Methylosinus trichosporium OB3b: one gene and its partner. The protein of the gene in region 1 interacts with the protein of each later gene in a pairwise test. Links are inferred from orthologs where the notes say so. Each region holds a gene or a part of one and is shown on either strand. Other genes may lie near its edges. The genes, in order: CQW49_RS03530 and ileS.

Region 1 (3,101 bases):
TAATCGGCGACGAGCCGTCCCGCGGCGTCGGTGAAGCGCACGCGCCACAGGCCCGCCATCGCCGCCTCTGTGAGCTGGGCGACGCCGCCGTCCGGCAGAGCCGCGAGGCCGCTCACCTCGCCTTCGCCGAGCACCTGGCCGATGAGCTCGCGCTCATGCGCCTCGTAATCGGTGATGTCGAAAAGCTGGCCCGCCGCATCGGCGCGCTGCGCGTCCAGCGCCTGCGCGAGCCGCGGCAGCAGCTCCGCGGTGCGTGGACAGCGCGCGATCGATTCCTCGGCCGAAGCGGTGGCGAGAAAGGCCACGACATCCTTGCCGCGTACAACGCCCTCGCCGGCCTCGGCGAGCGGCAGCATGGTCATCGTGTCGTCGGATCCCTCCGGCGCGATCCAGAAGCCCGCCTTCATGCTGTCGTCTCCTCGCCGGAAAATGTGATGCTGACTCGCGGTCCTGTCGGACGTTCGAGCACCGGGGCGTCGGGCCGCAGCCAGCCGTTTATGCGCGCGCAATAATCGGCCCAATCCCAGACCTTCGGCAGCACGCCCACGGGGTCGGCTCCGCGCGTCACGACGAGGCTCGGATAGACGCCGACGAGAAAGCGGCGGGCGAGGGCGGTCTCCGCCGCCGGGGCCACTATGGCGGGCGCGAGCCGACCGGTGAAGGCGGCGATCAGCTGCGGCAGGATCACCGCGACATCATGGGTCTCGCTGCGCTGCGCCGGATCGCCGGCGAAGAACAGCAGCGCATGCGGCGCGTCAGCGAGAAAGGCGTCGATCGACGCCTCGTCCACCTCGGCGACGCCATGCTTGTCGCGCAAGGCGCGCAGCAGGGGCGACGGCATTGTTTCCTCCGGTCTTTTTTTTAAATGGCCGCAAGCCCTGTGCCAGCATCCGCCCCTTACGGCTGCAAAGGAGGTGACTGAAGCGAAAGGGAGTTTGCCAGCAGCGGCTATCTGTTCCGCTTCGGTCGCTGACAGCTCACTTTCCAGTCTGATCAGCGACCTTCCGGCTCGCGCAGAAAGGCCGGAAGCTCGGGCTCGCGATCGACGAGATCGGCGAAGAGATGATCGACATTCTCGCCGGCGAGCGCTTTCTCGACGGCGTCGAGGGCGTCGTCGATCTGCGCGGCCTCGAGCGGATCGAGCAGCCGCACCGCCGAGTCGATATGCACCAGCACGCGCGCGCCGGCGGGCTGAGCGCCGACCAGCGCCATGGATACATGCCGCCGCTCGCCGCGCCGCTCGCACAGCGCCTCGAAGGCGTCGCCTTCGATCACGGTCATGGGAAAGCCGATGCACATGACGCCGTCAGCGCCAAGACTCGGAGCGCCACGGCTTGAACCAATAGCCGACGGCGACGACCATCGCCGCCCAGCCGAGCCCGAAGGCGATGGTGAGCAGATGATCGGGCTGCGTGAAGATATGCGCGAGATCCCAGGCGAGATCGGCGGGATGGTCACCCGGATGGGCGAGCGCCGCGGCGGGAACCAGCGAGACGGCGGCCGTCACAGCGTTGCGAATTGCGTTCATGGACTCGTCTCCTCCTCGGCGCCGCACGGGCGCCGCTCATAATGGCGATGGTCGAGGTCATGCGCGAGCAGCCGCTCGTCCGAGGCGTCGTCGCGCCTGCGAAGGTCGACGCCCCATTCGGTGAGAATCTGCTCGGCGGCGGCGAGCGCCGGCTCGATCGCCGCCGCTGCGGGAGCGGTCAGCGGGCCGCCCCAATCTTCGAGATCCTGCGGCTGGCAGCCGATCAGCGCGAGGCGCGTCGGATAGCGTCCGAGCAGATCGGCGGCGGCCAGCACTTCCTGAAAGCCGGTCTGGTGCAGGCTCATCTTCTTCGCGCCCATGAAGTGGGGCACATCGGCGTCGCGCATGACGCGCAGGGTCCCCGGCTCGAGGCCGTAGTCTATGGCGTCGAGCACCAGTAGTTGGTCGCAGGTCTCGACGAACTGCACCAGATAGAGCCCCTGCGTGCCGCCGTCGAGAATGGTCACGTCATTCCCGGTCTCGAACCGCGCATGGAACGCCTCGACCGCGCGCACGCCGAAGCCTTCGTCGGCCCAGAGAATATTGCCGATGCCCAGAATCAGGGTGCGCATGGCTGCTCCCCTTGCGCCGTTATCGTGAGCGCAGCGAAACGATCCAGTAATCGCCCCGCGGCTCTGGATTGCTTCGTCGCTGCGCTCCTCGCAATGACGGTGGCTTCGCCGTCATTGCGAGCGCAGCGAAGCAATCCAGCGCCGCTGCGCGGCGTCTCCGAACATTCCTTCGCTGTCGACATCACTTGTCGGCCTCGTCGCGGAACACGCGCTCGCCCGATATCATCGACGAGATCAGGCTCTGGCGCGACATGATGTCCTCCCGCACCGCGGTGTAGACATGGATGATGATGAACAGCACGACGCCCCACATGGCGAGATGGTGCCATGTATGGACATCCTGGCTGTTGGGCCAGATCGAGAACACCCAGCCGAACAGCGCATATTGCCAGCTGTCGCGGCCGGCGCCCTCGGAATAGAGCGCGAAGCCGGTGACGACGAGGAAGGCCAGGTTCAGCATGAACAGATGCATGACCAGATGGCCGAGCGGATTATGGCCGAGGTATTTCTTCGGCGCCTTCGCGAGAAAAGCGTACCAGCGCATTTCATGCAGCACGCCCCACAGCCATTTGCGATCCCAGATCGGCAGATAGAAAATCTGCCGCGCATGCTCATTGCCGACGAAGGCCCAATAGATCCGCATCAGCAGCGCCACGGCGAGGACATAGCCGGCCGAGAAATGGGCGAAGCGGATATAGCCCATCAGGAATTGAGAGCTCGCTTCGCCGGGCGTCGAAGGCGGCGGCGAGGCGATGAAATAGCCCGTCGTCGCCAGCACCACGATCGCCGCGGCATTGATCCAATGCCACAGCCGCACCGGCGCCTCATAGACATAGACGCTCTCGAGCCGCGCGGCTTTCTCGCCGTGGCTGTCGAGCACGCCATGGACTTGCGTCGCCTCGGTCATGATCATCCTCCGTTCAGCGAACCGTGACTTTCGTCATCTCTTGCCCGTCCTCGCTCATCACATGAGTGGAGCAGGCGAGGCAGGGGTCGAAGGA
Region 2 (3,952 bases), 3.6 Mb from region 1 along the record:
TATGTTCGGGCGGTCCGCCTGTTCGGAGACGCGCCATGACCAAACATCTGCCCCCGATAGCCGAGGAGTCGACGCCGGAGATCGAGATTCTGCCGCCCCCGCCACGCTCCGGAGCGCGCTCGCGCATTTGGATCGGCGGGACGAAGGGCGTGAAGGTCATCAAGGTCGGTCCCTTTGGCAGCCTGCTGCTCGCGCTCGCCTTCGCGGTCGTTCTGGCGCTCGGCTTCATCTTCCTCACCAGCGCCTTTCTGGTGCTGCTGCCGGTCGTGCTGGCGCTCGCCGCGATCTCTTATCTCACCGGCGCCTCGGGCAATCCGTTCCGCCGCCTGCCGTGACAGGCCACGTCGTCTCAGAGGAGGCGGCTGGCGCCGGCGCCTCCATCCGAATCATTCGTGAGTTCCAGCGGAGCCCGCCGCCCCTCTCCCCGCTCGCGAGGTGAGGTGAGGGGCCCGGGAGGGTTCGCGTCATCTCGAAGCGGCGTCTCACGCCGGCCATTTTCCCGCCGCCGCCAGCTCGCGCAGCGCCTGCGCGTCGCGGGGCGTGACGCCGGGGTGGTCGGGCGCGGCCGTCGCGGGATCGAAATATTTCCACGAGCGCGCGCATTTGACGCCCTCGGCGCGGCGCGGGATCACGGCGACCCCGGCGACTTCGGGCAGGCGGAAGGCCTCGGCCGGGCCGTCCTCCGCGCGGATCGCGACATCCGACACGATGCAGACCTCGGCGAAATCGACGCCCTCCAGCGCCGCGCGCAGCTCGGCGTCGGCGATATGGACGATCGGCGCCGCCTCCAGCGAGGAGCCGATGCGCTTTTGCGCGCGCTCGATCTCCAGCGCGCCGGTGACCACGGCGCGGATCGCGCGAAGCTTCTCCCATTTCTCGGCGAGGGCCGCGTCGCGCCATTCCGCTGGCAGGGCCGGGAAGGTCTCGAGATGCACCGAGACGGCGTCTGGATAGCGCGACAGCCACGCCTCCTCCGCGGTGAAGGCGAGGATCGGCGCGAGCCATGAGGCCACCGCGCGGAACACATCCTCCACCACGGTCAGCGCCGCCTTGCGCCGCAGGCTCGACGGCGGGTCGCAATAGAGCGCGTCCTTGCGGATGTCGAAGTAGAAGGCCGAGAGATCGCTGGTCAGGAAGGGCGTCAGCAGCGCGACGACCTTCTTGTAATCGAAGGCCGCATAAGCCGCTTCGACCTCCGCGCCGATCTCGGCGAGGCGATGCAGCACGAGGCGCTCGAGCTCCGGCAGATCGGCGAACGCCACGCGCTCCTCGATGCGATAATGCGCGAGCGTGCCGAGCATCCAGCGAATGGTGTTGCGCAGCTTGCGGTAATTGTCGGTGACGCTCTTCAAAATCTCCGGGCCGATGCGCTGATCGTCGCTGTAATCGACGCTCGCCACCCACAGCCGCAGAATATCGGCGCCGGCGTCGGCGATGACCTTCTGCGGCGCGACGACATTGCCTTTGGACTTCGACATTTTATGGCCGTGCTCGTCGAGCGTGAAGCCATGGGTCAGCACGATGTCATAGGGCGCGCGCCCGCGCGTGCCGCAGGATTCGAGCAGAGAGGAATGGAACCAGCCGCGATGCTGATCCGAGCCCTCGAGATAGAGCACTTCATCCTCGCCGCCGTCGCGTTCGCGCTTGATGCCGGCGAGGCCGGGGAAGTGAACGGAGTCCTCGAGCGTGAAGGCGTGCGTCGAGCCGGAGTCGAACCATACATCGAGCACATCGTCGATCTTCTCGTAATCGGCCGGATCATGGTCGGGCGCGAGAAAGCGCTTCGCCGCGCCTTCCTCGTACCAGGCGTCGGCTCCTTCCTTCTCGAAAGCTTCGGCGATCCGCGCATTGACGCGCGCGTCGACGAGAATCTCGTGTCCGCCCTTCTTCACGAACACGGCGATCGGCACGCCCCAGGCGCGCTGGCGCGACACCACCCAATCGGGACGATTGGCGATCATGCCGCGGATGCGGTTCTCGCCGGCCGCCGGCACCCATTGCGTGCGCGAGATCTCGTCGAGCGCGATGTCGCGCAGCGTCGGCGCATTGCTCCCTGGAGCGCCCTTCGAGACGGCGCTTCGCGCCTCCTCAGGACGAGGGGGCTGATGCGACGAGGACTCCCCAGTCCCCTCATCCTGAGGAGCCAGCGTCTCGAAGGATGGGCCGCCGGGCGCGCTCCTCGCGTCAGTGCTCAGCGAGAACGCCTTATCGAGCGCGATGAACCATTGCGGCGTGTTGCGGAAGATGACCGGCTTCTTCGAGCGCCATGAATGCGGATATTGATGCTTCAGCCGTCCGCGCGCGACGAGATTGCCGGCGCCGATCAGCGCTTGAATCACCGCCTCGTTGGCGTCGCCCTTGTCCCCCTTCTCGGTCAGCACGCGCTTGCCCGGAAAGCCCGGCGCCTCATCGGTGTAGAAACCGTCGGCGTCGACCGTGTAGGGGATGCGCGTATCGATTCCGCGCTCGGCGAGCATGCGCCCGCTCGCCATCCAGATATCGAAGTCCTCGCGGCCATGGCCGGGCGCGGTGTGGACGAAGCCGGTTCCCGTATCGTCGGTGACATGATCGCCGTCGAGCAGCGGCACAGCGAAATCATAGCCGAGATGCGCGAGCGGATGCGCGGCGACAAAGCCGCCGAGCTCGTCGGCCGGCACGTCGCGCACACGCTCGAAGCTCTCGACCTTGGCGGATTTGAACACGTCCTCCGCGAGCTTGTCGGCGAGCACATAACTCGCGCCGACCTTGGCCCAATTGTTTTCCGGCGCCGCGGTGACGCGATAAAGGCCATAGGCGATCTTGTGCGAATAGGAAATGGCGCGATTGCCCGGCAGCGTCCAGGGCGTCGTCGTCCAGATGACCACCGCGCCGGGACCATCCTTCACCGGAAAGGCGACATGCACCGTGTCGCTGACATGGTCCTCATATTCGACCTCGGCCTCGGCGAGCGCGGTCTTCTCCACGACGCTCCACATCACCGGCTTCGATCCGCGATAGAGCAAACCGTTCGCGGCGAATTTCATCAGCTCGCGGGCGATCTGCGCCTCGGCGGGAAAATTCATCGTCGCATAAGGATCGGCCCAGTCGCCGGTGACGCCGAGCCGCTTGAACTCCTCGCGCTGCACCGAGAGCCAATGCGCCGCATAGGCGCGGCATTCCTGGCGGAAGGCGACGATCGCCGCCGGATCGGCGAAGTCCGGCTTCTTCTTACCCTTCGCGCGATAATTCTCCTCCTCGATCTTCCATTCGATCGGCAGGCCGTGGCAGTCCCAGCCGGGCACGTAATTGCTGTCCTTGCCGGCCATCTGGCGGCTGCGGGTCACGAGGTCCTTGAGGATCTTGTTCAGCGCGTGGCCGATATGGATATTGCCATTGGCGTAGGGCGGTCCGTCGTGCAGCACGAATTTCGGCCGGCCCTTCGCCGCCGCGCGCAGCCTGCCATAGAGATCGATCTTCTCCCAGCGGGCGAGGATGTCCGGCTCGCGCTGCGGCAGGCCGGCGCGCATCGGAAACTCCGTCTGCGGCAGATAGAGGCTCTTGGAATAGTCGGGGCCTTTGTCGGTGCTCTTGTCGTTCTCTGTGCTTTTGTCGTTCATGGCGTCGGGAACCGAAAGCGGGGCGCGGACGCGGGGTCGGCGCGGCGGACCAGAAGGGGAGGACGGGGCGCCTGCGAGCGCCGAAAAACCCGGTCGCCGCGCGAGACATCAAGCTCGAGCGCGGGCCGGGCCCATAATTCGAATGCTGCGGCGCAGGATCATGAGCCGAATATCTATCAGCCCGAGGCCGCGCCGCCTAGTGGCCTGCTGCATCGAAATCGATGGGCCCTCGCGCTCCAGGGCCGCGCTTGGACCGCGAGCCTTCAGGCTCGCTCTTTGCGCCCCGTCGAACCGGCTGAAAGCCACTGTGGGCGGCCTCGAGTGCGAGCCTGAAGGCTCGCGGTCCAGGGAGCGCG

What was found.
Region 2: the proteins of CQW49_RS03530 (region 1) and ileS interact in binary tests that used the Escherichia coli proteins (3 or more experiments, as listed by UniProt). The link is inferred for Methylosinus trichosporium OB3b from one-to-one orthologs.

Annotation. Positions count from the first base shown.
Region 1 is NZ_CP023737.1:745,952-749,052, reverse strand. Bases 313-3,101 are described here. They hold CQW49_RS03530 (HyaD/HybD family hydrogenase maturation endopeptidase), read right to left. Parts: upstream 2,101-3,101; coding sequence 1,525-2,100; downstream 313-1,524. Other genes in these bases: CQW49_RS03520 (nickel-dependent hydrogenase large subunit), read right to left, coding at 3,021-3,101; cybH (Ni/Fe-hydrogenase, b-type cytochrome subunit), read right to left, coding at 2,282-3,007; CQW49_RS03535 (hypothetical protein), read right to left, coding at 1,307-1,528; CQW49_RS03540 (HypC/HybG/HupF family hydrogenase formation chaperone), read right to left, coding at 994-1,299; CQW49_RS03545 (thioredoxin domain-containing protein), read right to left, coding at 404-841. Outside these bases: more of CQW49_RS03550, read right to left, coding at 1-312.
Region 2 is NZ_CP023737.1:4,318,020-4,321,971, forward strand. Bases 283-3,922 are described here. They hold ileS (isoleucine--tRNA ligase), read right to left. Parts: upstream 3,597-3,922; coding sequence 483-3,596; downstream 283-482. Other genes in these bases: CQW49_RS20485 (hypothetical protein), read left to right, coding at 283-335. Also shown: more of CQW49_RS20485, read left to right, coding at 36-282. UniProt on the Escherichia coli protein: Catalyzes the attachment of isoleucine to tRNA(Ile). As IleRS can inadvertently accommodate and process structurally similar amino acids such as valine, to avoid such errors it has two additional distinct tRNA(Ile)-dependent editing activities.